DNA from 4 places in the Pseudoalteromonas sp. SG45-1 genome. Region 2 is predicted to be linked to each of the others. Evidence: predicted binding sites of a transcription regulator. Region 2 holds the regulator's gene; each other region holds the start of a gene.
The links. The regulator sigma-54, encoded in region 2, starts transcription at its own class of promoters, with help from an activator protein. The targets are predictions, from matches to a motif close to GTTGGCACGNNNNTNGNNT.

Region 1 (7,452 bases), on a different contig from region 2:
CCTTTCATCTCTTTCCTGGAGACCTTCTTCATTAATACTGTCGATGGGCCTGTTGCGCTGATTCTTTCGGTTAAGTCTAAGCTGACTATTGGCTGTCACTAAGACTCTTCTACTTTTATATTTACCAGAAAGATTTTGCTCTATAAACTCTACCTCTTCAACTAAGCGGAAACCAGTAATCACAATATTTTCATCTCCAAAAGAAGATATATATTCAAGAACTTTCTCTGCAACTAGAAATGGAGAAGTCTTCAATATTTCTCTAGCAAAAGCCCCTATCGCAATATCACTTCCCAACCCATGATGTTGCCAATAAATAACATGCATAAAGTCAGAAGCTTCTATGTGTAGGAAATCAAACTTATTTATTAAGTATGTCGCAATTGTGGTTTTACCTGAACAACTTAATCCATAGATAATGTGACAATTAATATTATCAACTAAGCTACCTGTTTTGCTTAATGAATTTGTAATTTTACTTTTCTCTTTAAGCAATTTGTAGCGATCTAAAACTTTAAACATTTCCTCAAATGCTTTTTTTCTAAAATCATACAGATCTGCTTTTTCAATAGGTAACATGCTCAATACGGTTGAAACATTAACAGGTACAAACCATTTGTTAAAAGTTTTATTATCAAGCCACGGGTATATGATATTTGATTCAAAATCGTATTCTTTAATCGTAAAGCTGCCTTCTGTCTTACCTACAAAATAAAAAGGCTCTTCTCTAACCTCTGGCAAATATAAAACTAAATCCGATCTAACCGTAACTGAGCGATCATTTCCTAGTAAATCTAGTTCTAAATCAATATCTATAAAATTTGCATTTTCCATCCAATACTTAACATCAAGGCCTGGGTATTCATAGTTGTATTTTCTAGAAAGCGCATGAATATCTACAGAGGTATCTTCGATTAAAAATGGCTTAACTGCACCAAGCTTAGATTTTTTAAGTTGAGATAAAGCACTTTGGAAGCTCATTTCAAGGAGTTTGCGTCTATTGTATAATCTTGGTTCTTTGTAGTTTGCTAAGCTAGTAATTTCATTGAAATTTCTTATCGTGATATCATAATTTCTACATATATGACGAGCATTTTGCATCTTTATTCGACTTGAAGTAAAAAAGATAAGCTCAAACATACTCTAACTTCCGTCCAGTGTTATTTGGCTTTAGTAATATCTCATTTAAATCATATTTTTCTTTCACATCGCGAATAACCTTTTTATTTTTTCGAGAAAATATGAATACCCCTGGCCCCATACTACTCATTCCAATACCCTTAACATGTTCATTTTCAAGCATAGAAAAAATATTTTTAACATTAGAACCACTGTATTGAACCTCAGCCAATTTCCATGCTGTGTTTCTTATTAAATCGATTGCTTCAATAAATGTTTCATAATTTTTGTCTGCTAATGATGCTGAAACCATAAATATTGCGTTATAGCATGCTTCAAAAGAGTCTATTTTAGCGATAGGAGTAATGGCATTAAAAAAATCAGCCTCTTGCTGCCCGAAGTTATTAAACATACCTTTTGGATAAAGAAATACTATATCGCCAAAAGGATAGCTTTTTTGAAAAAGTAAAGTTGGAATTTTGTTGGGTTCAACCAAGGCCGAAGGTAAATGCGGTTTATTTTCAGATTGTATTCCTGTATCAAATACGAATCCCCCAGTAAAATATGAATGAAGACCCACCCCAGAAGTTCCACCTCTACCCGATAGTACTTGCAAAAATTGAGACGTATAGTCATACCTATTGATAATCAAAAGCGCTTCAATGGCAGCTAGAGTTATAGCTGTACCACTCCCTAAACCAATATGTGGTAGAGGGGCATTATATAAACATGCTTCTAAACCATGAGGAAGCTTTAGGTCTTTTCTTATTTGCTCAAGTTTTATAACTATTCTATCTAATGTAGGCCTAAGCTCTTGAGAAGCAGGTTTAAATTCAATAATACTGGATTTTTTACCTATTAATTTAAAGCCTGTATCAACAGCCATTCCAAACCCACCATTGCATCTAAACGAGCACTGGTGCATTGCAATTAAGTTAAAATGAAGTCTTAACGGAACACTAATCGAAACTTTTTGCATTTTCCCACTCAGTATCGAAAAATTTCTTATAAGGGGCTACAAAACTAGCATTTGAACGAAAATGTATTGAAGGTAAGTATTTTCCTCTTTCATTTTTGAAGTAAGGCCCTATTACTGCGTCTTTATCAGTAATAAATAGATTGTGATTGGGCTCATGCTCATAAAACTTTACCTGGAAGCGTTGATTATATTTATCAGTAAGGCGTTTAATCGCTCGTTTACTGATGTCATATGAGGGCTGCTCTTCTGGCTCTAGAAAATCCCGGTGGGTCAGCAGCATTCTCACTGTTAGCTTTTGATTGCCATCCAGCTTTTTTATAAGAAAATTATCTTCAGCTTCTTCTTCGCAAAAATCTTCAAAGAAACGCTTAGAGGTGTGAAATATCAGGTCAAATTTAGCATCGGCTTTATTTATTAATCGAGAGTAGTATTTCTTATCACCTCTGGTGCTAAGAAACTCTAAAACACCACAATCCTCAAGCTTTTCATTATTTCGGTAATTTTTATAGCCAATCAAAAACTGAACTAAGGAAACTAAAGATGATATTGCCATACCACCTACAATTGGTGCCCACTTTTGATCGAACACCTCCATGGCATATAAGATAAGTAGAACAGTAGTTATTGAAAATAAAGAAATAAGAACAATTAATGATAAAGAAATATTTACTTTTCGTCCGTGCATCTATAGTCCGTTATGTGTTTGATTATTTGTTAAAACTATACTGTATTAATTCAGTGTGGTAAATTCAAAAGTAGCACAGAGGTAGCACAGGGTAATTTCTGTTAGTAGGTGTTTACTTGGAAAGCGTGTAAAAGTGGTGGCCCCTCCCAGACTCGAACTGGGGACCTAACGATTATGAGTCGTGTGCTCTAACCAACTGAGCTAAGGGGCCAACTTTATATAACTGCTAGGCAGTTAATTTTTGAAGCGTTCAGTCACAGAGCGACTAAAGCGGGTTGCAGTATAAAAACTTTTTAGGTGCTTGTCACTACCAAAAACCTTTATTTTAACAATCAACAAGCTAACTGCTTAAATAGTAATCTTTTAAGTGGGCATAAACATAAAATGTAAGATATTTACCGTGCTATTCACTGCATTAAATTATAAACAAAACCTATCCCATATAGTCTTTTATATTTAACCCTCTACTTTTTAAGCAAAGCTAACATATATGTGTAGGCATACAAGGCTGTAAAAAATATGCTTGGGGCTACTGTCAGTGCCAGATTAGGTGTCTGATTAACTACATTTACCATAATCACTAAGCTCGATTGAACAGTAATCGGAATAATAGGCGCAAAAAGTACGCCTGCTATTTTTTTATTACTTAAATACGAGGCACTAGAGTTAATTGCATTATTAAAACTTTGTCGTATTGCTACGTTTTGTGGTGTTTTAGAATGAAACATACAAATAATTGGAGTTACGAACGCAAGCGTTACATAACTAAACTTATACTTGTTGACGACCCTTTCTAAAATAAAGGTAAAAAACAGCGTTACAAATCCACTATACAAACCTTGCACTAATGCAGCTTGAAGAGTGACCGATTTAGCAATGTCTGCCGCGCTATTTGCCCAGAAGGCCCAACTAAAATAAAAAACGAATGACACAACGCCTGACATTATAAGTCGAATATTCAATTAACTACCTCAACATGCCTAAAAACCTAGTTTAATGATAACACTAGAAGTGAAGGTAATATTGTCACTAAATAATAAGGTATTTGATTGTATATTATGGATGTATAAACACACTAATGTTGAAGATTTCCTAAATGGCATCAAATCAGAATCTGAGCGCGACTGTTAGCTGGAAAGCTTATTAGTAAACAATAAGTATAGTTTTAAAATAATATTGGGAGTGAGTTAAGGAAGTGAATTAATGGGTTGAAGAGTTTTAAAAAATGGATTTAATCTAAAAACTTTCTAAAAACTAATATTGTGAGCCGATCGGTACTAAAGTATTTAGCTAAACCTCAGTAGTCGGCTTACACAATATATAATCTGTCATTATTTTTTCGCAATAATGTAGATTGCATGTATTAACCCTGGGAAATAACCTAGCAGTGTTAATAGAATATTTAACCAAAAATGCATACCTAAGCCAACTTGCAAAAACACACCTAATGGCGGTAATAAAACCGAAAGTATTATACGAATAATATCCATGATCAAACTCCATTTAAATTAAACATTGAAAAGACTTAAAGCCCAGTATTACTGGGCCTTAACTATACTGTATTATTCAGCAACAATAGCTAGTTTATCAACTACGTCGCGAACATCTTCAGCATTTTTAGCAATTTTAACTGCTAGTTGCTTTTCAGCTTCAGACTCTACAGAGCCATTCAGAGTTACCACACCGTTGTCGGTATCAACATCAATGTCTGTACCACCTACTTCTGAGTCAAACAGGAAGCGAGTTGTGATTACAGTGGTGATTTTAGCGTCCGTTAGGTCGTTATCATCATCGTCCATCATGTCGTTGTTTTTATCTTCGGTGTCCATGCTTTTAACAACAGTAAGGCTGTTATCAACATCAGTTACACCATCTAGGCTAAGTACAAGTTCTTCTGCTAGCTCTTTATCGAGTTCGCTATTAACTTTACCTGTAAGTACTACCTTGCCATTTTTTACATCAGTGTTAATGTCAAAGTTGTTTAGATTAGTGTTCATAAGTAGAACGGTTTCTGCCTTACCATCAATCCAAGCATCTTTACTTTCGTTTTCCCAGCTGTTTGCTTGGGCACCCATAGCCGTAGTACCAAGAACTAGAGCTGCGATAATAGATTTGTTAAATGTTTTCATAATCTTTCTCCTTTTGATTAAAGACACTTTAACTAATGCGAGCTTCAGGCCAACTTTATTTACCCTTTAAATTCAACGGTTTGAATTAATTAAGAGATTAAACCTTATCTATGTTTGTGTAACTATTTACAGGCTACTCGGTAAAACTTTCTCAAATAGTGAAAATAGCTAGATAATTGCTCTTTTGGTTAATCTATCGTTAATATAACAAAACAAAAAACACCGTTAAATAATAACCAATTGATTATTAATGAAATTATATTTGGTACGCGGTTTGCAATCTAACTACAATAGCAGTATCAATAGTAAATATAAGAAGGAATAACTCATGTCTGTAAAAGTTGAAGACCGCCCAATAGAGCAAGTACGCGAACAAGTGATTGATCAATTAATTTATAATTACAGTCATGGTGTTATTTCTGTTGATGCATTCGAAAGACGTTTAGATAATGCGATGGATGCACCTAATAACGAAGCTCTGCTAGCCTTAGTAGAAGACTTAACACTTAATACCGATCAGCAATATAAAGCAGAAAAACAATCGCAATTTACACCACATTATAGTGCACAGCAAAACAGTGATGATGATTTTACATTACGCAGTATTTTAGGATCTAACGAGCGAAGTGGTCAGTGGGTTGTGCCAAAAAATATATATTTGAGTAACTTTATGGGATCGGTGGTGCTTGATTTTACCGATGCTATTTTTGCGCATCAAAATGTAACTATTCACGTTAACTGTATTTTTGGTAGCGATGAAATTTACGTACCAGAGCATGTCAATGTAGTGTCTAAAATGTTTTGTATTTTAAGTAGCCTTGAAAATAAATCTGTGTCGCTTAACAAACGCCAAGGCCCTACAATTCATATTGAAGGAAAGGCAGTAATGGGCTCGGTTGAGGTAAAAATAAAGCGCACAATTAAAGAAAAATTTATGAGCTTTGCAAATGAGCTAAAAACCCAGTTTGGCACGGGTAATAATAATCGCTCACTATAATTGAGTAGCAGCACTTTAGCGTGCTGCTTAGTATTTTATTATAAATCGTTATTTCGCTCGCTTGGTATATCACTTAAATACTCTACAAACTCAACTTCAAACCCTGCAGGATCAATAAAGTAGACATTCTTTCTGAAAGGATTCTCGTTACCTTGCTTGCTTAGAGTAAAACCCACTTTATTTAAGCGCATTACTACTGCGCTTAAATTATTAGTTACATAAGCAAAGTGTGCAAAACCAACTTGATGGCCCGATAAGTTTCTGTTTTCACCCTCACCATGACTGCTTATCGCAATATAATGCGTGTCATCCCCAAAGTGTACCCAGCGTCTTGGTTTTCCATGCCAATCGCCTCTGCCCTCACTTCTAATCGACCAATGTGGAAATACAGCGCGATAAAATGTAAGCATACTATCTATATCACTCGCGACTAAGTTTACGTGCTCTAAATACATAATGTTATCCTATCAGTTAAGTTAGGAGCACGATAAAACCTCAAGTTAACTTTAGGTAAAGTGTTATTTAAATTTAATTTATTTAAATGCAGATAATTATTTTTTAAAAATATATAAACTTTTCAATCTTGTATAAAAAACAAACACAAGTATTTGGGGTTTATTGTTTACTTTATGGCAAAAGTCGCTAAAATACGCCGGCTGAAATATATAAACGTTCTTTTACAACCCAAAGGTAATACCATGCATCCAATGTTAAACATTGCGGTTCGCGCTGCGCGCAACGCAGGCAAAATTTTACTTCGCGCAAGTGAAGATTTATCAAAAGTTGAAGTGCAACAAAAAGGCGCTAACGACTTAGTAACTAACATTGATAAAGAAGCCGAAGCCGTAATTCGTGACACTATTTTACAGTCTTACCCTACTCACTCAATTGTTGGTGAAGAACTAGGTGAGCATAAAGGCAAGGATGATGATTACCAATGGATTGTAGATCCTATCGATGGAACAACTAACTTCATCAAAGGTATCCCTCATTACGCGGTTTCTATCGCACTTAAAGTTAAAGGTCGTTTAGACCAAGCTGTTATTTATGATCCAATTCGTGGTGAGCTTTTCACTGCATCTCGCGGTCAAGGCACTCAGTTAAACAGTAAACGTCTACGCGTTAGCAAAACTACGGTTCTTGCAGGCACTGTACTTGCTACTGGTTTCCCTTTCAAAAACAAAAACCACATGGATGCATACACTGAAGCGTTTAAAGCATTGTTTGTACACACTGCTGATATTCGCCGTGCAGGTTGTTCTGCTTTAGATATGGCATACGTTGCAGCTGGCCGTGTTGATGGATTTTTTGAAATTGGTTTAAAACCTTGGAACTCTGCTGCGGGCGAACTAATGGTTAAAGAAGCGGGCGGTATGGTTGTAGATTTCGCCGGTGGTAATAACTATAACCACAGCGGCAATATTATCTGTGGTTCACCAAAACTGACTCAAGCAATTATCCGCGAAATTCGTCCAGTATTAACTGAGTCGTTACTTCGCTAATTAAATGCTATTAATAGCATACTAAAAAGGAGCCTAGGCTC
Region 2 (7,452 bases):
CTTGTGTTAGGTATCACTGCTCTATTTCGCCCTCTTTCAGTTTCATCTAGTACGTTAAAACGTGAAATGCCATTAGTGATGCTCGTATCTTTAGCTACTTGGTATGTGTTCTCAGATAACTACTTTTCATTTAGTGAAGGTGTTGCGCTTTTAGTTGGCTTTATCGTATTCATCGGTGGGTTAATCATTGTATCTATGCGTGCAAAAAACCAAGATGACCCATTTGTCTCAGAAGCCTGCGACGATGTACCAAACGACGTACCTACTAAAAAAGCGGTATTTTGGTTAATTGTTGGCATGGTACTCTTGCCGGTTAGTTCTCATTTTTTAATCGGCTCAGCTGTTGATATTGCTAAATACTTCGGCTTAAGCGACTTAGTCATTGGTTTAACAATTATTGCCATTGGTACTAGCTTGCCGGAACTTGCCGCCTCGGTTGCAGGTGTACTTAAAAATGAAGATGATTTAGCACTAGGTAATATTGTTGGATCAAACATATTTAATATTTTAGCTGTATTACCTCTAGCAGGTATTATTAATCCTTCAGCAATTGATCCATCGTTAGTAAGCCGAGATATATTAATTATGATTGGTGCAACACTTGCTCTTATTATTATGTCATTGAACTTTAGAGGCACCCAGCGTATCAATAGGGTAGAAGGCGGCTTATTGCTAATAGCGTTTTTGGGTTACCAAGGGTATATTTTTAGTCAAGTAGGGTAAATGATGGCAACGCTAAACTTTATTGAACAAGGCCTTCGCGTTTTAGATGTTGAGCGCCAAGCACTTAGTGATATTGCACAATATGTAGATGAAAATTTTCATAACGCGTGCCAATTAATGTACGACTGTGAAGGCCGTATTATTGTTATTGGCATGGGAAAATCAGGCCATATTGGCAATAAAATAGCGGCAACCCTTGCAAGTACTGGCAGCCCAGCGTTTTTTGTTCACCCTGGTGAAGCAAGTCATGGTGATTTAGGTATGATCACTAAAAATGACGTGGTTATGCTTATTTCTAATTCAGGGGAAACCAGCGAAGTTTTAAATATCATTCCGGTTTTAAAACGACTTGGTGCCAAAATGATAGCGATGACTGGCAATACACAATCAACCATGGCAACCCTTGCTAATGTACATGTGTGCATTAAAGTAGAAAAAGAAGCTTGTTCATTGGGTCTAGCCCCTACATCAAGTACCACTGCAACGCTTGCGATGGGCGATGCCATGGCAGTTGCATTATTAGAAGCTCGCGGCTTTACAGCTGATGACTTCGCGCTATCTCACCCAGGTGGTAGTTTAGGCAAGCGCTTATTACTTACTTTAAAAGATGTTATGCACAGCGGCGCAAATACGCCTATTATTGATGTTTCACAAACAGTTAAAGATGCTCTAATAGAAATGTCAGCTAAAGGATTAGGTATGACAGCCATTGTTGATGAAAATCAGCAACTCGTAGGGTTATTTACCGATGGTGACTTACGTCGCATTTTAGAACAAAGAATTGATATTCATACAACACAAATAGATGTTGTTATGACTAAGTCATGCACTACAGCTACGCAAGATATTTTAGCCGCTGAAGCGCTCAATATTATGGAACGTAAACGTATAAATGGCCTAATCGTCGTCAATGAGAAAAACCAACCTATTGGCGCATTAAATATGCAAGACCTATTAAAAGCAGGAGTGTTATAAATGCAATTTGAAGAACTCTATCAACCGCTGAGCGATGATGCAAAAGCACGCGCTAAAAAAGTAAAACTACTTATATGCGATATTGATGGTGTATTTTCTGATGGCCGTATTTACCTTGGCAATCAAGGTGAAGAGCTAAAAGCATTTAATACAAAAGATGGTTTTGGCATTAAAGCACTTATAAACAGTGGCTTTGAAGTAGCTGTTATTACTGGTCGTCATTCACAGATAGTACAACAACGTATGAGCAGCTTAACCGTACAGCATATTTATCAAGGCCAAGAAAATAAGCTCATTGCCTATCAAGAATTAAAAGATAAACTCAACCTTAGCGATGAACAAATTGCTTATATTGGTGATGACGGTCCTGACATGCCTGTTATGGAGTTAGTAGGCTTTGCCGTTGCAGTAAATGATGCCCACCCTCTTATTAAGCGTTTGTCACATTATGTAACGCAAATGCCTGGTGGTTTTGGCGCTGTGAGAGAACTCACCGATTTGCTCATGCTTGAAAATGGTAAAGCATTGACTACACAAGGCACTAGTTCATGAATGCAGCGCGCATAATATTAAGCGTTTTATTCATTAGCTGTATGGTTTGGCTTTGGTACCCTTATTTTACACAAACAAATATTGTGCCTCAGGCTGAGCCTGAAGTTGTTGCTAAGCCTGATTACATAGCTATTGAGCTCAAACAAACAGCCTATGATGAGCAAGGTAAAATTAGCCACAAAGTCACTGCGGCTAAAATGGAGCTATACCAGCAATTAGGTTTCACGTTTTTTGAAAAACCCATTTTTACTTTATATAACGAGCAACAAACGTGGCAAATAAATGCAGACGAAGCAACATTATATGAAGATAAACAATTAATTTTAGAAGGTAATGTGGTTGCCAAAAATTTAACCGATAACGCCATGATAGACAAAATCAATGCTGATAATATTCAGGTTGATATAAAGTTATTAACAATGCGTTCGGAGCAACCCGTCATTATCACTGGACCCAATTTAAAAATCACCGGTAAAGGCCTAGAAGCCGACTTGAAAACCGAAGTGATAAAACTAATTAACCATACGCGAACCATATATTATGACCAATAAAATATTAAAATCACTTATAATTCCTACACTTATACTAGCGTTTAATAGTAGTGCTGCAGAGCAAAACACGCAACCTGCTGCCAATCAAATTTCAATAAGTGCCGACAAGCAAGAAGGTCAATTGAAAGCTAATGTGGGTATTTTTGAGAAAAACGTTGAGATTATTCACGGTAATCGCCGCATTACAGCCGATCGCCTCGAAGTACACAAACGTGATGAACTTGGTGATAATAAACAATTATTAATTGCCACAGGTAGCCCTGCGCACTTTGAAGAAAAGCAACCAGACGGCACGACTATGAGCGCCAGTGCTGACGAAGTACGTTATGATGTATCTAAGCGTTTTTTAACGCTTGTTGGTAATGCACAAGTATCGCAAGCCGGACAAAAAATAAATGCTAAAAGCATTACCTACGACATAGAGCAGCAGCTCATCAGTGCCGAAAAAGATGAAAACTCAACTGACCGCGTTCACACAATTTTAGTACCGATCGAAACTAAAAAAAGTAAAAAAGGCGATAAAGGTCAACCATGAGCACATTAAAAGCAGAACTATTGGCAAAAAGCTATAAAGGTCGTGAAGTTGTAAAAAACGTCGGCCTTGAAGTACAAGCTGGCAGTATAGTTGGCTTACTTGGCCCTAACGGTGCTGGTAAAACAACGACTTTTTATATGATTGTAGGGCTTGTTCCTAGCGACAAAGGTAAAATATCTATTGATGATAACGATATTACTCTTTTACCTATGCATAGTCGTGCTAGATTAGGCATAGGCTACTTACCACAAGAGTCATCGATTTTTAGAAAGCTGACTGTTTATCAAAACTTAATGGCCATTTTAGAAACGCGCAAAGAACTAAATAAACAAGCCAGAGAAGACACGCTCAATAACTTATTAGATGAATTTAGCATACAACACATTCGTGATAGCCAAGGTATGGCATTATCGGGGGGAGAACGTCGTCGTGTAGAAATAGCACGAGCGCTGGCAGCAGATCCTAAATTTATATTACTGGATGAACCGTTTGCCGGTGTTGACCCTATTTCGGTATTAGATATAAAGAAAATAATAGAACATCTTAAAAATCGTGGGATTGGTGTATTAATTACCGACCATAACGTAAGAGAGACCCTTGATGTTTGTGAAAAAGCCTACATTGTTTCTCATGGGGAGCTGATTGCATCAGGTACTCCAGAACACGTATTAAATGATAAAACAGTACGCGATGTTTACTTAGGCGAGCAATTTAGGCTGTAACATTTACGCCATGTCTTTAAGCATCTGCTAGTATTAATTATAACAACATAAAAGGATTGTTAGAGATACATGAGGCAATCACTACAGCTGCGCATGGGCCAGCAACTTACAATGACTCCACAGTTGCAACAAGCTATTCGTTTGTTGCAACTCAGTACATTGGATCTCCAGCAAGAAATACAAGAAGCTCTCGACAGTAATCCACTATTAGAGGTTGAAGAGGCAGACTATTCCGAAGACGCTGCTGGTAAAAACGAGCAAAAAGCTGATACCGATGACATAACTGTTAGCGCATCTGCTGATGATGCTCCGAGCGAATACGAACAAGATACTGGTGAAGCACTTGCAAAAGACACGCTAAGTGACGACATGGCTATGGATGTCAGTTGGGATGAGTACATGAGTGCCGCTCCTGCAGCCTCATCAGGTCCAATGCCTGAAGACGAATCAATATACCAAGGCGCCTCTACTGAAACGCTCCATGAGTATTTAATGTGGCAATTACAACTAACGCCATTTAGCCCTACAGACGAAGCTATTGCTATTGCTATTGTAGAAGCTGTCGATGATTCAGGTATTTTAACACTAAGCTGCGAAGAGATTTTAGAAAGCTTTAATCAAGAAAACGAAGATGATAACGAAGTCGAACTTGATGAAATTGAAGCGGTATTAAAACGCATCCAACTGTTTGATCCTGTTGGTATTGCTGCACGTAGTTTACAAGAGTGTTTGTGTATTCAGCTTAATCAATTTGATAAAGAAACACCTTATATTAATGAAACGAAAATGATTTTAACCGAGCATATTGATCTATTAGCAGCTCGCGACTATCGTACATTAATGAAAAAAACTAAGCTCAAAGAAGAAGAGCTTAAAGAAGTAATGACACTAATACATACTCTCAACCCAAAACCTGCAGATACTATTGTAAGGGAAGAATCTGAGTATGTTATTCCTGATGTGTCAGTTAAAAAAATTAAAGGCCGCTGGGTTGTCGAATTAAACCCAGATAGCATGCCTAAAATTCGTGTTAATAGCCAATACGCAGCAATGTCTCGCACTGTAAAATCAAGTGGCGACAGCCAGTTTATTCGCTCACATTTACAAGAAGCTAAATGGTTTATTAAAAGCTTAGAAAGTAGAAACGACACGCTATTAAAAGTTACTAATTGTATTGTTAAGCAACAACAAGGCTTTTTTGAACATGGCCCTGAAGCCATGAAACCAATGGTTTTAAATGATGTTGCTGAAATGGTAGAAATGCACGAATCGACAATTTCTCGCGTAACTACTCAAAAGTACATGCATACACCCCGTGGTATATTTGAGCTTAAATATTTTTTCTCAAGCCATGTAAGTACTGAAAACGGTGGTGAATGTTCATCTACAGCAATACGTGCGCTTATCCGAAAATTAATCGCAGCAGAAAACTCAGCAAAACCATTGAGTGATAGCAAAATAGCGGATATATTGGCTGAGCAAGGAATTAAAGTAGCGAGACGTACAATCGCAAAATACCGCGAATCTCTTGCTATTCCACCGTCAAATCAGCGTAAAAGTCTGATTTAAGACGCTAAACTAAGAGGGTAATGCTTATGCAACTAAACTTAACTGGTCGTCACGTAGAATTAACCGATTCACTAAGAGACTATATTAATACTAAATTTGCGAAGCTTGAAAGACACTCTGATCATATTAATAATGTTCATGTCATTCTCGATGTAGAAAAATTAAATCAAAAAGCAGAAGCCACAATACACGTAAGCGGTGCTGAGCTATTTGCCTCTACAGAACATCAAGATATGTATGCCGCTATTGACTCGTTGATCGACAAGCTCGATCGCCAAGTAATCAAACACAAAGAGAAGCTTGCTCGACACTAATATGATGAAATTAAGTTCACTTATATGCCAGGACTGCAGCAAAGCTGCGGTCCTTTTTAATAGCAAAAAAAGAATTTTAGAGTTCATTAGCGAACTTGCTCACGACAAACTTCCGTATTTACCGCAACAAGATATTCTTAATGCTTTAATGAGCAGAGAGAAATTAGGTAGTACAGGTATAGGACGTGGCATTGCTATTCCTCATGGAAGAATGAGCGGTGCAGAAGAGCCTTTGGCTTTAGTGCTCGTTAGCGAAACTCCAATAAACTTTGATGCAATCGATAATCGCCCTGTTGATATTTTTGTCGCACTCATCATACCAGATGGCGATAACCAGCAGCACTTAAAGACTCTAGCAACCATTGCTGATAAACTAAACAACAAAGATTTTTGTAAACAGTTACGCAGTGCAAAATCTGATACTGAGCTTTACCAAGTTATTGTTGATCAATCATAGTTTTATAAAGGGTGTTAAATGGAGTTAATTATCATAAGCGGCCGTTCTGGTTCTGGAAAGTCGGTTGCTTTGCGCGTTGTAGAAGATTTAGGTTATTATTGCGTAGATAATATTCCAGTAAACCTACTACCTTCATTAGTTCGCAGTGTGTCTGATAGCTACGATAAAATTGCTGTTAGCATAGACGTGCGCAACATCCCTAAAGAACAAGATGAATTTAACGATATTCTTGAATACTTACCAGGCTTTGCAAACCCTACGTTATTTTATTTAGATAGCGACGATCAGACATTGATCAAACGCTTTTCTGAAACACGCAGATTACACCCACTATCAATAGACTCGTTGCCGCTTGATTTAGCCATCAAAAAAGAAAAAGAATTACTTGATGTATTAACCACTCGCGCCGACTTTATGATAGATACGACTGATTTAAGTGTTCATCAACTCGCTGAATCTATTCGTGAAAAGATTTTAGGTAAAAAAGATAAGCAACTGATTGTCACATTTGAATCATTTGGTTTTAAACACGGTATACCAAAAGAAGCAGACTACGTATTTGATGCACGCTTTTTACCAAATCCACACTGGGAACCAGAGTTGAAGCCTTTAAATGGGTTAGATCAACCGGTTAAAGACTATTTAGCTAATCACAGCATAGTGCAAAAATTCACATGGCAAATTCAAACATTTGTACAAACGTGGTTACCGCATTTAGAACGAAATAACCGCAGTTATTTAACCATTGCTATTGGGTGTACAGGTGGGCAACATCGCTCTGTGTATTTAGCGCAAACTATCGGTGAAAGTTTTGCAATGACACATCCCAATGTAAAAATTCGCCATCGCGAACAAGAAAAATAATATAGCTGAATAATCACCTGTTCAGCTTAGGTAGAGTAAGTTATGCATTGTGAAGATACCTTTTTAATAAAAAACAAATTAGGCTTACACGCCAGAGCAGCTACTGTGCTTGCGCAATTAGCAGTACAATTTGATGCGACAATCACATTATTCCAAGATGACAAAGAAGCAGCAGGCGATAGCGTACTTG
Region 3 (7,452 bases), on a different contig from region 2:
TAGCAAATTACATTGCTTTAAAACGCGCTTCTAGTTGTTCTTGTGCATCAGCAAAAGAGCGAATACCTTCAGCCAGTTTTTCAGTAGCCATAGCATCTTGGTTATGTAACCAACGGAACTGCGCTTCTGTAAGTGGTTCTGGTTTTGGCTCTTTAGGAATATCTGTTTCTAGCAAGTATTCCTGTGCGCCTTCAAGGTTACCTAAATCTTCTAAAAGATTAGGGCTAATAGTTAGCTTGTCACAACCTGTAAGTGCAATAATTTCGCCTGTATTACGGAAACTTGCACCCATCACAACTGTTTTGTAGTCATGGCGTTTGTAAAATTCAAAAATGCTGCGTACAGACTGAACACCTGGATCTTGTAGCGGATCGGTTGGTTTTTCCATACCGTTAGCAACATGCCAATCTAAAATACGACCAACAAATGGCGAAATTAGAAATACGTTTGCATCGGCACATGCGCGAGCTTGGGCATCGCTAAATAATAAAGTAAGGTTACATTTAGTACCTTCTTTTTCTAGCTGCTCAGCGGCTTTAATGCCTTCCCACGTAGACGCTACTTTGATTAAAATTTTATCTTTGCTTACACCTTCTTTTTCGTAAAGGCTAAGTAGAGTATGTGCTTTATCAATAGTCGCTTGTGTATTAAACGAAAGGCGTGCATCTACTTCAGTAGAAATATAACCAGGAACAATCTCACTAATTTCTTTACCAAGTAACACGGCAAAGTAATCACATGCTAGTTCAAGTTGTTTAGCTGGCTCTTGCTCGGTTTCTTTTGCATAGCTCCAAGCTTTATCTAGGTAAGGCTTATATGCTTCAATCTCGCTCGCTTTTAATAAAAGCGACGGGTTTGTAGTTGCATCTTCTGGTTGATGCTTTTTAATAGCTTCAATATCACCAGTGTCGGCTACGATAGATGAATGTTGTTTTAGCCTATGTAGAGCTGAAGTCATTTGCTTTCCTCATTCCAAGCAAGTTAAAAGAAAAATCTAATCACTCTTAATATATACAATCCATACTGCAACAGTGTGACAATGCTTGATAGGTCTTATGTCCTTATCAATAGAAAAACGGCAATGCATGGGTTATTAAGAGAGGATTTATTTAAACAAAACGTGCTTTTCGTTTCATTTAATGTTGAAATTGACACTAAATAAATTACAAGTCAATAGCTAACTATGATCACTGTTATTTCACCTGCAAAAAATCTTGATTACGAAACGCCACCCGCAACAGACAAGTTCACTCAGCCTGAATTACTAGAGCACAGCGAAGAGCTCATGAAAGTATGCCGTGAACTAACACCAGCGCAAATTGGCAGTTTAATGAAAATTAGCGATAAGCTATCTGGGCTTAACGCAGCACGCTTTAGCGAGTGGGCGCAGCCGTTTACACAAAGTAATGCTAAACAAGCAGTGCTTGCCTTTAATGGCGATGTATACGGCGGTTTAGATGCAAGCACGCTTAAAGCTAGCGAGCTTGATTACGCACAAAACCATTTACGTATCCTTTCTGGCTTATACGGCTTATTAAAACCACTTGATTTAATGCAAGCTTACCGTCTTGAAATGGGCACTAAGCTTGAAAACTCGCGTGGCAAAAACTTATACGAGTTTTGGGGCAGCGTAATAGCGAACAAACTAAACGACGTATTAAAAGCACAAGACGCACAATACCTCGTTAACCTTGCTTCAAACGAATACTTTAAAGCGGTAGATAAAAAAGCATTAAATGCACAAATTATTACCCCACACTTTAAAGACTGTAAAAACGGTCAATACAAGGTAATTAGCTTTTACGCTAAAAAAGCACGCGGCATGATGGCGCGCTACATTATCGAAAATAAAGTAACGCAATTAAGTCAGCTTAAAGAGTTTACTGTGGCGGGTTATTACTTTAGCCCTGAGGCAACAGTTAAAGAGCTTGAGCCGGTATTTATGCGCGACGAACAAAATTAGGTCATAAGCTTAAATAAACAATTGAAAAGCCATGCATTGCATGGCTTTTTTGATACTGGCGTTATATTTGCAACTATATCTAATATTAATGAGATTATTAATTAAATAGGTGCAAACAAAATGATCAGTATTCCGTCAGTTGGCGAAGCCGAAAAACTAATAGAGGAAAAGCTCGGAGGGTGGTTTGATGTTGTTATCAGCCATATCCCTAATTTTATAGTGGCAATTGTAATTGCCATAGTATTTTCAATATTGGCGCGCTTTGCTGGCAAGCTGATGAAAAACGTGTTGCGCCGCTCTCTCGATTCAACGCAAATTGCCGACTTAATGGCGTCAATATTTAAAGTTATTGTGTTGTGCATAGGTTTATTTATAGCGCTCGATTTTGTTGGCTTAAAAGGCACTGTTACTTCGCTACTTGCTGGTGCGGGTATTGTGGGTTTAGCCATTGGTTTTGCGTTTCAAGACATGACCGAAAACCTAATTGCAGGTATAGCAATGGGTGTACGTAAGCCATTTAAAACAGGTGATGTAATAGAAACCGATGATGTGTTTGGTTCGGTGCATTCTATAAACCTACGTAACACGCTAATAGAGAGCTTTTACGGGCAACTAATACTTGTACCAAACAAAGTCTTATTTAGAAATGTACTAAAAAATTACACTACGCTAGGTATAAGGCGCATAGAAGTACCTGTAGGTATTTCGTACGGTGACGACATAGAAAAAGCAAAAGACGTTATAGTCGATAAAATTAACGAATTTGACTTTGTAATACGTAAAGACGAAACCGCTGTATACGCTGAAGGTTTTGGCGACAGCAGCATTAACTTACTGGTGTGGTTTTGGATTAAATACCCAGGCGAGCCTGACTTTATGACGGTACGCCACAAAGGTGTTGTTGCCGTTAAGCAAGCATTAGACGAAGCTGATATTAGTATTCCTTTCCCAATTCGTACGCTCGACTTTGGCATTAAAGGGGGTGAAAAACTCGATGCCATGATAAGCGATAAAATAAGCCAGCAGTCATCCAATAAAGACAGTAGCGACGGTGCTGACTCTAGCCAAAGTGAGTAATTTAGTTAAAACTCATTAGGCAAAAGCATTGGGAAATAGTTACTTACCAACAGCGCATTTTTACAGAGTAAAATTGCGCTTTTTTTATAAACGGATTATTAGCTAAAAGTTTAAATACCTAGTTTTGTGTTTATTGAATATCAATTCTAATTAGTTGCGTTTGGCCATGGGAGTATTAACAAGTAAGATTAGTGTTTACCCAGCGATTTTTTTACTGCCTTGCCGCACACTCTGAAAAACGCTCTCATCTATTTCAATAACTAAATAAATCATCCTTTTTAAGCCCGTTAGGTCGGCTTAAGAATCTGTGTAAGCTTTTTCAGTATCAATTGGGTTAACTTAAGGGTTAAAAGAGCAAAGACAAACACGCTAGCGTCAATTCTAAATCTATCTTCTTAAGTATAAGTGTGAGCTATCGTTTTAGGGGGAGGAATAATCGTATTGCTTAGGCTTTATTTTATCTTCTTCACAGCTGCAAAATTTGCCTTAAAACAGAATATAAAAAAGCGCAGCTTGTGTTGGAGTAACATGCCGCGCTTATGAATTAGTTATACAAATAGGTTTTGTGGTGCGTATTAAATAACGCTAATTTTGTTACGAATGATTTTAACCCCATCTATATTTTCTAGAAATTTTTGAGCTAGTGCGCGCTGAAAACCAGTTTGTGCTTCACCGTATAAATCTACTTCACCATTTTTTACCTGCACACGAATATCACTTAACGCTAGGTTAGGGTTAGTTCGTAGGGTGTTGGTGATAGTTTGTTGTAGGTTAGGTTGAGTGGCTACACTGCTTACTACGGCCATATTGGTTGCTGCACTTACCTTTGTAGCGCAAGCTAATAAAAATAAACAACAAAATGATACTAAAGCGATAGTTAACTTGAAGCGGTTCATAACTTAATCCTTACATTACGGTGAATAGTGCAGCCACAAAATGGAAATTCCATCGGCTAGGTTATCTTTGTAGTTACAATTTCGGTGCCAATATTAACGCTATGAAATATAAGATAATTTTATTAAGTGGAAATTAAGGTGGGCAAAAATTACATTTAAATGAGTATGAGTTACATGCTTGGGTTACATATGTAACAGGTACAAACGCCAGAGCCTGTAAGGCTTGCATTAAAAAAGCCGACAAAAGTCGGCTTAGAATAAAAATATGTTAGGTTACTTTTTCTTTTTAACCTTGGCCTTTTTCTTGGCTTTCATTTTTACTGGATCTTTACGCTTTTTAGCCGGCGGCTTAGCTTCTTTATGCTGTGGCTCAACACCTTTAATTACACGGCGTTTTAGTTTTTGTTCAACGTAGCGCTCTACTTTATACAAAATACCAATGTCGTGTGCTTCAACTAACGATATTGCAATCCCTTTTTTACCAGCACGGCCAGTACGCCCAATACGGTGTACGTATACGTCGGCAGTGCGCGGCATATCAAAGTTAATCACGTGGCTAATGTCAGATACGTCAATACCACGTGCAGCTACGTCGGTAGCAATTAAGATACGTGTTTTGCCACTGTGAAAGTTTTCCATGGCTTTCATACGTTTGTCTTGTGGCATTTCGCCGCGTAACCAAGCTGCTTTAACGCCGTTATTGGTTAGCTCGCCAATCAGTGCTTCTAAACGCTCACGGGTTTTAACAAACACAATTGCTTTAGTCACGTCTGGACCATTTAAGGTATTTACTAAAAGCTCTAGTTTATGATGATAGTCATCGGCTAAATGTACCCACTGGTGAATTTTAGCTTTTTCTTTACGTGACGATTCAGCTTCAAGCAGTGCAGGGTCGTTTAATGTTTTTTCAGCAAACCTTTCTACGCTGTCACCTTCGAGTGTTGCTGAGAATAAAAAACATTGGCGACGATTTTTAGCTTCGTCACAAATACGGCTCATTTCTTTTTTGAAACCCATGTCTAACATGCGATCTGCTTCATCGATAATAAGCATTTCTACGTGTTCAGCATGAAAGTTTTCGGTTTCTAGGTATTCCATTAATCGACCTGGTGTGGCGATTAAAATATCGTTATTTTTTTCGAAAATTTCTTTATGCGTGCCGTAGTTAATACCGCCTGTTACTACACCAATTTTTAGGTGTGTGCGTTTAGCTAACAGTTCACATTGTTCATGAATTTGATAAGCCAACTCACGAGTCGGGGTCATAACGAGGACGCGCGCAAAACCAGGATCACGACGTGGGAAATCCAGTAAGTACTGAATAGCCGGAATTAAAAATGCCGCTGTTTTACCTGTACCAGTAGGCGCAGATGCTAAAATATCGCGCCCCTGTAGTGCTTCAGGAATAGCTTGTTGTTGAATGCTGGTTGGCGTCTCGTAGCCCATTTTATTAATGGCATCGAGTAGCTTGTTATCAAGATCAAATTCAGAAAATTGCATAGAGTGTCTAAAATAAGGGACAATTACCCTGATTATACGCGCTATGCTGCGCTTGGTGAATGAAAAGGTGAAAAAATGTCTGGTTTTGTATTTAAACAATTTAAAGTTGAACACGACCACTGTGCAATGAAAGTTTCTACCGATGGCATTTTGCTTGGCGCATGGGCTAATTTAAGCGGTGCAAAGTCATTACTTGATATAGGCACTGGCACCGGCTTACTAGCATTAATGTGTAAGCAGCGCAGTAATGAGCTTGATATAACTGCGGTAGAAATTGACAAAAGCGCCTATACCCAAGCATTACAAAATGTAGCTAATAGTCCGTGGCCAACAATAAGTATTAAGCACCAAACTATTCAAAGCTTTAGTAGCGAAGTTAAGTTTGATGTTGTTATCTCTAATCCACCGTATTTTAATCACAGTTTAAAAGGCGATAATGCTGCGCGTAATAACGCACGCCATACCGACGGCTTAAGTTTTGAAGAGTTAATAAATGCGTTTAAACGTTTAAGCCATAGCCGCTCTCGCTTTAGCTTAATACTCCCAAGCGTTGAAGGTGCATTATTTATTGAGCTTGCTACTCAAAATGGGCTTTATTTAAATACTCATTGCCAAGTAAAAGCCACGCCCAATAAAGATATTAGCCGCAGTTTAATGGCATTTAGCTACGTAAAAAGCGATATAGAAACATCAATTCTGTGTATTAGAAACTTAGATAATACCTACACTGCTGATTATATAGCCCTATGCAAAGCATTTTATTTGAAAATGTGAAGCAATTGTAAAGTAGGAACGAATAACGCAAACTGACTAAAACCATTGTTGAGAACAGATATGGATAGTCAGTTACCAAAATCTTTTATAATTATACTTGCCGTATTACAGGCTATTGCTCTTACCCTTTTGTATAGCAGTATAGAAAATAATGTGTGGCCAGCAACAAGCCCTACATGGTTAGTCTCACTTATTACATTTTCTATGAGCTTTCCTTTATTAATGCTAATGACCGTTAATAAAAATAATATAAAAACGTCGTTGCTTTTAATCCTTCCTTTTTCCTTGTTGTTATCTTTATTGGGGGCGTATGTTGGCTTTCAGCAAGAGCCTCAAGAGTACGTAAGTAATAACACTTTAATGTCAGTTTTTATTTTTACTAGTTTAATAGCTGGCTTTAAAGGCCTTATGTACATACAACAATTTGGTAGCTCAGAAAATGTTAGTTACAGTCGTTTATTTAAGCTCTCTTGGCGTAATTTTATAATATTTGGAGAATGCTGGCTGTTTGTACTTATTTTTTGGGGAATTCTAAATTTAGGTGCGGCTTTATTTGATATTTTAGATATAGAATTTTTCTCTGAGCTACTAAGAAATGAATGGTTTTGGATCCCAACCTTAACGCTCGCATTTGCCTTTGCGAGTGTCATATTTAGAAAGCTTTTGAACATTGAAGATAATATCGCTTTTTTACTACAAACTTTAATTAAGTTTTTATTGCCTGTATTATCAGTTATTTCTCTCGGTTTTTTAGCAACACTTCCTTTTACCGGACTCAATAAATTATGGGAGACCGGAAGTGGCAGTTTATTAGTAATGTGGCTGCAGGTGCTCACGTTGTTTTTTGTTAACACTGTTTATAAAGATGACTCATCAGTTCGCCCTTATCACATGCTCTTGCACCGACTCGTTTTTATAAGTGTTGCGTTACTTCCAGTTTATAGTGTTATTTCTGCCTATGGAATTTACTTACGGGTAGAGCAGCATGGGCTAACAGTAGATCGTTGTTGGGGCATTTTGATTTGGTTTTTATTGGCGTGTTTTTCGTTTAGTTATCTTGTTGGAATTATAACAAAGCGAGACAATTGGCTAGAGCCGCTTAGCAAAATAAATATTGTGATGGGGTGGGTGGTGCTCGTTAGTATGCTTGCTGTTAACTCCCCTTTATTAAATTTTCAAAGCTTATCTACAAACAGCCAAATAGCGCGTTTAGATGCAGATAAAGTAACAATAGAAAAGTTT
Region 4 (7,452 bases), on a different contig from region 2:
GGCATTTTTTATACGGGTTAGCCGTGCGTCATAAGGTGATTGATCAACCTATGCGTTGGCGCTTACCAGTAAGTTTTGTTTTAACCGACGAGCTGTTTGCGTTTTCTCATCATCGAAGAGCATATAGAACAAAAACACGCTTAATATACGCATTAAGCGCTGGTTTTAGCTTTTATATTGCATGGAATATTTGGACGTTAATTGGCATTGTAGCGGGCACAATGCTGCCCGACCTAACTAATTTAGGGCTCGACTTTGCAATTGCCGCGACGTTTATCGCGTTGGTTATTCCGGGAATCAAAAATTTGGCCTCACTCGTTACGGTAATTGTAGCTGGTGTTAGCGCAACGCTTTTAAAAAGTACAGGATTTGAGTTGTGGCTTGTTTGCTCAGCGCTGCTGGCAATGGCCGCAGGTTACAGCACAGCAAGGCTAACCGCTAAAAAGGAAGCAACGCTATGATGACAACTATTTTACTCATGGCGTGCATTACATTTTTTACGCGTTATTTATTTTTACACCGCGCTTTACCGTTTAAAGTAGGTCCTAAAATGCAGCAATTTTTAAGCTTTAGCGCACCTGCGGTGCTTACAGCAATTTGGGTGCCTATCGTGTTTTTGAATGAAGATGGCATTAACTTAAACTGGCAAAACCCTTATTTAAGCGCAGCAATAGTCGCCATCATTGTTGCCTATAAAACACATAATATTTATTACACAACACTTGCCGGTATGGGGCTATTTTTAATATTAAATTAGAGCACTCTTTGTACTTTATGAAATACTGTACTCAGGTTAAAATACCAATAACAATAATAAAAAAGACGCCAATATGCACAAATTCCATCAATTAAGCGCAACAAGCTTGCAGGGTCAACCTATTAACTTTAGTGATTTTGAAGGTAGGGTTGTGCTTATTGTTAATACCGCAAGTAAATGTGGATTTACCTACCAATACGAGTCGCTTCAAGCTTTGCATAATAAATATGCTAGCCAAGGTTTAGTTATTTTAGGGTTTCCGTGTAATCAATTTGGTCAGCAAGAACCCGGCGACGCTACACAAATAGAGCTAGGGTGTTTAATTAATTTTGGTGTGAGTTTTTTAATGGCGGCCAAAGTAGATGTAAACGGTAAGCATGCTCACCCAGTCTTTCGTTTTTTAAAATCGGCTTTACCTGGTTTTTTAACACGTAAAATAAAGTGGAATTTTACTAAATTTTTAATTGCTGCAGATGGCACGCCAATTAAACGTTATGCACCTTTTACTAAACCAGAAAAACTAGAACTTACAATTCAAAAAGCTTTGGCACAAACTAAAAATGCGCTTTAAAAAGTAATAAAGAGGCGCAAGGCCTCTTTATTGCCAATACTACTGAAACTTAAACATACGCATAACTGCACATTTAAACTCTCAATATTAATTGGTATTTTATTTATACTAGTGAAATTTAATCGGTGTAATCGCTTAAATCGTCTTCGCCTAGATTTTTACGCAAGCGTTTTTGCTCAAGGTAGTCTTCCAACTTCTTTTTAACCTTTTGCTTGTTCTTATCGTGTTGATTACGGCCGAGCATTTCGTACTCGTCTTCAACAAAATCGTCATCTAGCGCATCGTAACTAAATGTCTTACCCACAACCCACTCCATAAAGTGTTTGAGACCAACCAAGGATTTTATTATCGCAATAGTCGGTAAAATTAAAATGTTTAACGTCAAAATGCTGTGCAAATTAACATCAAAATAAAGCCACGTGACTACTGTAAATAGTCTTCATGTCAGTAATGTGAATAAATAGCGCTAAATTTGAATTGAGGAAAGTGAGAGTTTTTTATCGTATCGATAAATAAAATTTATTAATTTTTATTAGTTAGCCAATTTGACTAAAAAATAGTTATTTATTAATTGATTTCATTTACTAAAAAACAAACAAAAACAGTTAACCATATGTTTTATATTAAAAAATAAAACTGGCATCAAACTTGTTATTAATTAATCGTCATCAACAAAAAGTAGAGAACAAACATGAAAAAATTACTATTAGTTAGCGCATTAATTTGTTCACCAGCCGCTATGGCTCATAACGATAACGATTCTGCAATTTCATTTAGTAATGATGAATGTAACGTCGAATTTAAAAATGATGTGCGCATTAAGCCAAACGAATTGGAAATTTTTACCGCCAACAATAAAACCATGCAGTTTAATAGCCATGGTGACTTAACCGTAAATGGCGAATTTGTAGCACTAAATAGCTCACAACGCGAAGCGCTAAGCAAGTACTCTGATAGTTTACGCACACAATTACCTGAAGTAGCCAATATAGCGCTAGAAGGCGTTAAAATTGCCGGTGTGGCATTAGAAGAAGTAGGCAATGCATTTAATATTGACGGCCTTGATAATATGTCAGAGCTTATGGATGACATTAAAATCGAAGTAGAAAACACATTTTACCAACAAGGTACATTTGTGATGGGCCAACAAAGTTTTAATCAATTTGGCGAAAACTTTGAACAACAATTTGAGCAGCAGATAGAAACAGCGGTTGAATCAGCAGTAATGCAATCAATGGGCAGTATTTTAGTAGCTTTAGGTTCTGAGTTACTTGGTTCAGGCGGTGATATGGATGCTTTTGAACAACGTATGGAAAATATGGGTGCACAAATAGAAGAAAAAGTAGAGCTACATGCAAGCGCACTTGAAGAACGTGCCAACTCTTTATGTGGAAACTTTGCTGATATTGCAAAACAAGAAGAGCAATTAGTAATGCAAGTGCCTGAGCTTGAAGGTTACCAGTTATTTAGCTTTAAACAAAATTAGTACAGCAAATGTTATTTAACATCCCTTTGGCAGCACTTAAGTTTACTTAAATGCTGCTTTTTTGTATTTCGTTGACTTATTTTTTAGCTAATAAAGTGAGCTTACCCAGAGTAATAATGGCTTGCTCAATTTGCGCGCTCCATTGCACACCATAACTCAACCTTACACAGCTTTTATATTTATTAGAGGCCGAAAAAACAAGCCCAGGGGTAATACTAATACCAACCTCAAGCGCAAGTAAAAACAATGTTTGGCTATCGTACTCGCCTCCTAAATCTAGCCACATTACGCAACCTCCTTTTGGATCGCTTATACGTGTATTTTTTGGCATAGCTTGTTGTAAGCACCATCGCATACGCTCTTTATTATCGCGCAAGCGTTGCCTAAGCACTTTTAAATTTCGGTCGTACTCACCACTGGCAATAAATTCAGATAACGTCCATTGGTTTATTAACGAAGCAGAGCAACTTAGTGCTCTTTTATATCGCCTTGCTTGCGTTGCAAATTTACCGGCAACGACCCAACCCACACGATAGCTAGGCGCTGCGGTTTTAGAAAAAGATGAGCAACTAATCACTAATCCTTTTTTAGAGTACGCTAAAGCAGGTGTGCCTCGTTTTGCCGTAAAATATAAATCGCCATATACGTCATCTTCAATAAGCACTACGTCATGACTTTCAAGTAGCTCCACCAGCTGCTGTCTGTTTGTATCAGGCATAAAGCTGCCCACAGGGTTACTAATTGCAGTCGAGAATAAACACGCTTTTATATCATGCTCATTTAAAGCGCGTTCCAAATCACTTAACCAAATACCATTATCTGGGCACAGTGGTATTTCGAGCGCTTTAAGCCCTAGGCTTTCTATTAACTCGATAATCCCGTGATAGCAAGGCGTCTCAATGGCAACTACATCGCCTGGCTTTGTCACACACTTAAGTGCAATAGCCATGGCTTCTTGTGCACCATTGGTGATCACAAGCTCGTCCATATTTATGCCAATACCAAAATCTAAATAGCGATGCACCAATTGCTTTTTCAGCGGTACAAACCCATCTGTTGGTCCATAGTTAATAGCTTTACTGCCAGCTGTAGTCATTACTCGGCGCATATTTCTCGCCAGTGCTTTATCGGTAGGTGCAGCAGCAATTGGGTTAGCGATACCAAAAGGAACTACATTAGCTTGATGAATCGCACTGTATACCTGCTCTATTAAGGCTTGTTTATTTACCACAACAGGTTCGCGACTTAATTTAACTCGCTTAGGTAAATTATGCGCCATGCTAACGACTTTTAAAAAATACCCTGATTTTTCACGTGCCTCTACTAACCCCTGATCTTCAAGTGTTTGATAAGCTTGCTTCACTGTCGGAATACTAATGTTTAAGTTATCTGCCATTTTACGCAGTGATGGAAGTTTTTCGCCAGGAAGTAAAACCTGCTGGGCGCTCATATCTCTGATCAACTGAATAACTTGCTGATATAGAAACTCATGCCCCTGGCTATTTTTCTGTCTTATCATCACGCATCCAAATCTGTATAGGTTACATTTTTACTTTTCTGTATATGGTAAGTATACAGACAGGTCTTAAAATAGCCATTCAATCGGGCTTTGGAGAGTAACCATGAAAAGTGCAGCGCTATACATTACAACCGTTTTAATTTGGGGTTCTACTTGGTTAGCCATCGAATTTCAGCTAGGTGATATTGCTGTAGAGCTATCGTTATTTTATCGCTTTGCTATTGCAGCACTTTTAATGTGGTTATATGTAGCGTACAAAAAACCGGATATGCGCTTTTCATTAATCGATCATGGTTTTTTTGCTTTGTTGGCTCTTTGTAATTTTGCCTTAAATTACTTAATGCTTTACTGGGCACAAAATTACTTAACCTCCGCTATGACCTCTATCGCCTTTTCACTGTTGCTGGTTATGAACATAGTTAACACTCGACTATTTTTTGGCAAGCCTATCTCAAAACGAATTTATACCGGTGCCGCACTCGCTGTATTAGGTATTACGTGTCTGTTTTGGCCACAATTACAGCAGTTCGACTTAAGTAACGGTGCATTGGTCGGGTTACTACTTGCCCTTGGTGGCACCTTTGTGGCTTCATTGGGCAACATGGTAAGCGTTCGTAATTCTCGTAAGCAAATTGGCGTATTGCAGGGCAATGCATGGGGCATGTTATATAGTGCTATAGGCTTAGCTTTATATGTATTAATGAACGATGTGCAATTTAGTTTAAACGCCCCAACTAGCTACTGGTTATCATTACTTTATTTATCAATATTTGGCACTGTAATCGCTTTTGGTTGTTACTTTGCACTACTAAAAAATATAGGCCCTGAAAAAGCCAGCTACGTTATTGTTTTATTCCCGTTAGTGGCAGTAACACTGAGTAGCTTTTTTGAAGGCTTTGAATGGCACGCAAATACCTTTGCAGGGTTTAGCTTAGTGCTATTAGGTAACGCCATTGTGCTTACCCCAACAAAACGAATTAACGCCTTTTTAGCTAATAGAGCAATAGCTAAAAGTGGCTCCGTCCCCAGTTAGACGCGTTATTAACGCAACTAACGCAAAAGCGCCTACTTTACTGTAGGCGCTTTTTTATTGGCATATGAAAAAGTAAGGCTTGTCCATGCACACTAACAACTGCAGGAGTTTTACCTATCAGCTCACCATCTGCTTCAATCAATAGCCCTTCAGTATTTATGGAAGCTGTATTTAAGCGACTATAGGTAAGGTTTTTTATATACTCATGACGCTTAAAAAATAACTTAATAAAGCTTATTACATTATAAAAAAGCCCACCCGATCGCATTTGATAACACTCAAGCTGGCCATCAATTAAATCCGCTTTTGGCGCTATTTTTAGCCCGCCACCAAAGTACTTATGATTAGCAAATACAGTAATTAAATTTTGATACTGCCGAGCATCGTTATTAAACGTACCTTGTAACTGCTGAGCTTGATAATAAAATAGCTCTTTAATGCTCGTCCAACTGTAATCAAAAGATGAAAAATTAGCTTTATCATTAATAGTTTTAATCACATGAGCATCAAATCCTACCCCTGCAATATTAATAAAATAGCGGCTATTAATTTTTCCTATATCAATGGCTGTCGGTGTATTAAATAATGCCTTTCGCCAATCATCTTCTTTGCAATTAAACCCTCTGGAGAAATCGTTACCTGTACCGCAAGGTAATAATGCTAACGAACAGCTGCTCCCTATTAGTGCATTAACCGCCAAGTTCAATGTACCATCGCCACCTAGTGCAACTACTTTGGGAAATTTACTCAGTAACAACCTTATTTGAGCGCAGTCATCGTCAAAGCTTCCCGTTGTAGTAAATATACAATAAGAAAAGCTGCTTTTTTTACAGATATTTTTAAGCCATGCCAATGATTTTTGGCTCTGTTTTTTGATACTTGGTTTAATAATTATAAGTAGTGACAAGCTTTTGTTTCCAGCAATGTATTCTAGAGTGAGATAACAAACGTTTAATTAAATTTTTTTAATCTGAATAAATAATCAAAAAACATTGTATAAAATGCATAAAAATAAATTAAAAAACCAAAAACCCCAACATCAAAGGGGTTAAAACCAACCGCCATATAAATAGCTATGCAAAAACAGTAATGCAACTTACTGAATCGCATATTAATGAAATCAATTCAGATTAGTTTAACTAATCCCTCAGGCTCAATTTTTATCGTTGTATTTTTAATCAAACAACGTGCAAAATGCACGCGATTTCAACAGATACAACCGGAGCAAAATAATGAAACCAATTAATACATTAAATCAAACAGCAGCAGCGCAAGTAGCCGTTAAACCAACTAACCGTAAAGCAAGAATGTTAGCTAAACTTAACACGATTGGTAAAAGACTAGCACTTAGCGGTGCAGCTCAATATAAATAATCACCCAACCATGATTATTTTTCGGTGCAGCGAACACTCAACCACTAAATGAAGTCACTTATTTAGCTCCCATTGTTTGCTGCAACCTATTTATTTTATTAAAAATTGCCTTAATTTCCCCTTATTTACAAAAAAAACCTCATTTACGTATATTTTTTAGGCAAACAGTCATTTTGCTATTTACACAGCGGTATCACCTAAGTATTATTCTGCGTCACGGAGAGATGGCAGAGTGGTCGAATGCACCGGTCTTGAAAACCGGCATGGGTTTATAGCCCATCTAGGGTTCAAATCCCTATCTCTCCACCATATTTTAATTGGTGGCTTTCTTTACTTCCATCAATACAAACGGTTATGCGTTGGAGAGGTGTCCGAGTGGCCGAAGGAGCTCCCCTGCTAAGGGAGTATAGAGTTTGTAGCTCTATCGAGGGTTCGAATCCCTCCCTCTCCACCATACTTAATTTAAACCACTTGATTGTGGTTTTTTTGTGCCTAAAATTTAACACCGATACTAAATTGGGAGGGTGAGAACCCTCGACAGGGTTCGACAAAATGTCTGGAACATTTTGGGCCGCAGCAAGCGTCGCGCAGCGATTGATTACATGGATGTAAGCAAGTCTATCCCTCCCTCTGGACCATACTTAATTTAAACCACTTAATTGTGGTTTTTTTGTGCCCAAAATTTAACACTGATACTAAATTGGGAGGGTGAG

Region 1: the regulator sigma-54 is predicted to act here: its motif matches at 5,174-5,192, upstream of H5117_RS07680 (LiaF domain-containing protein).
Region 3: the regulator sigma-54 is predicted to act here: its motif matches at 4,010-4,028, upstream of H5117_RS12700 (BON domain-containing protein).
Region 4: the regulator sigma-54 is predicted to act here: its motif matches at 6,543-6,561, upstream of H5117_RS14805 (diacylglycerol kinase family protein).

The regions. Positions count from the first base shown of each region.
Region 1 is NZ_JACJEP010000006.1:103,569-111,020, reverse strand. Features, by position in the region: gene H5117_RS07715 (non-canonical purine NTP pyrophosphatase) at 1-1,140, opposite strand, end outside; gene H5117_RS07710 (hypothetical protein) at 1,133-2,044, opposite strand; gene H5117_RS07705 (hypothetical protein) at 2,079-2,783, opposite strand; tRNA gene H5117_RS07700 (tRNA-Ile) at 2,918-2,994, opposite strand; gene H5117_RS07695 (hypothetical protein) at 3,248-3,745, opposite strand; gene H5117_RS07690 (YqaE/Pmp3 family membrane protein) at 4,115-4,273, opposite strand; gene H5117_RS07685 (BON domain-containing protein) at 4,346-4,912, opposite strand; gene H5117_RS07680 (LiaF domain-containing protein) at 5,241-5,909, shown strand; gene H5117_RS07675 (VOC family protein) at 5,948-6,364, opposite strand; gene suhB (inositol-1-monophosphatase) at 6,608-7,411, shown strand.
Region 2 is NZ_JACJEP010000003.1:86,416-93,867, forward strand. Features, by position in the region: gene H5117_RS04120 (calcium/sodium antiporter) at 1-723, shown strand, start outside; gene H5117_RS04125 (KpsF/GutQ family sugar-phosphate isomerase) at 727-1,698, shown strand; gene kdsC (3-deoxy-manno-octulosonate-8-phosphatase KdsC) at 1,699-2,250, shown strand; gene lptC (LPS export ABC transporter periplasmic protein LptC) at 2,247-2,801, shown strand; gene lptA (lipopolysaccharide transport periplasmic protein LptA) at 2,791-3,336, shown strand; gene lptB (LPS export ABC transporter ATP-binding protein) at 3,333-4,058, shown strand; gene H5117_RS04150 (RNA polymerase factor sigma-54) at 4,128-5,627, shown strand; gene hpf (ribosome hibernation promoting factor) at 5,654-5,941, shown strand; gene ptsN (PTS IIA-like nitrogen regulatory protein PtsN) at 5,946-6,398, shown strand; gene rapZ (RNase adapter RapZ) at 6,417-7,262, shown strand; gene H5117_RS04170 (HPr family phosphocarrier protein) at 7,305-7,452, shown strand, end outside.
Region 3 is NZ_JACJEP010000014.1:18,100-25,551, reverse strand. Features, by position in the region: gene tal (transaldolase) at 8-958, opposite strand; gene yaaA (peroxide stress protein YaaA) at 1,184-1,963, shown strand; gene H5117_RS12705 (mechanosensitive ion channel family protein) at 2,084-3,040, shown strand; gene H5117_RS12700 (BON domain-containing protein) at 3,616-3,936, opposite strand; gene srmB (ATP-dependent RNA helicase SrmB) at 4,210-5,436, opposite strand; gene H5117_RS12690 (tRNA1(Val) (adenine(37)-N6)-methyltransferase) at 5,512-6,210, shown strand; gene H5117_RS12685 (DUF4153 domain-containing protein) at 6,271-7,452, shown strand, end outside.
Region 4 is NZ_JACJEP010000018.1:56,895-64,346, forward strand. Features, by position in the region: gene H5117_RS14770 (AzlC family ABC transporter permease) at 1-461, shown strand, start outside; gene H5117_RS14775 (AzlD domain-containing protein) at 458-757, shown strand; gene H5117_RS14780 (glutathione peroxidase) at 831-1,328, shown strand; gene H5117_RS14785 (PA3496 family putative envelope integrity protein) at 1,447-1,632, opposite strand; gene H5117_RS14790 (YggN family protein) at 2,020-2,814, shown strand; gene H5117_RS14795 (PLP-dependent aminotransferase family protein) at 2,891-4,333, opposite strand; gene H5117_RS14800 (DMT family transporter) at 4,437-5,366, shown strand; gene H5117_RS14805 (diacylglycerol kinase family protein) at 5,404-6,273, opposite strand; gene H5117_RS14810 (hypothetical protein) at 6,599-6,739, shown strand; tRNA gene H5117_RS14815 (tRNA-Ser) at 6,958-7,048, shown strand; tRNA gene H5117_RS14820 (tRNA-Ser) at 7,101-7,193, shown strand.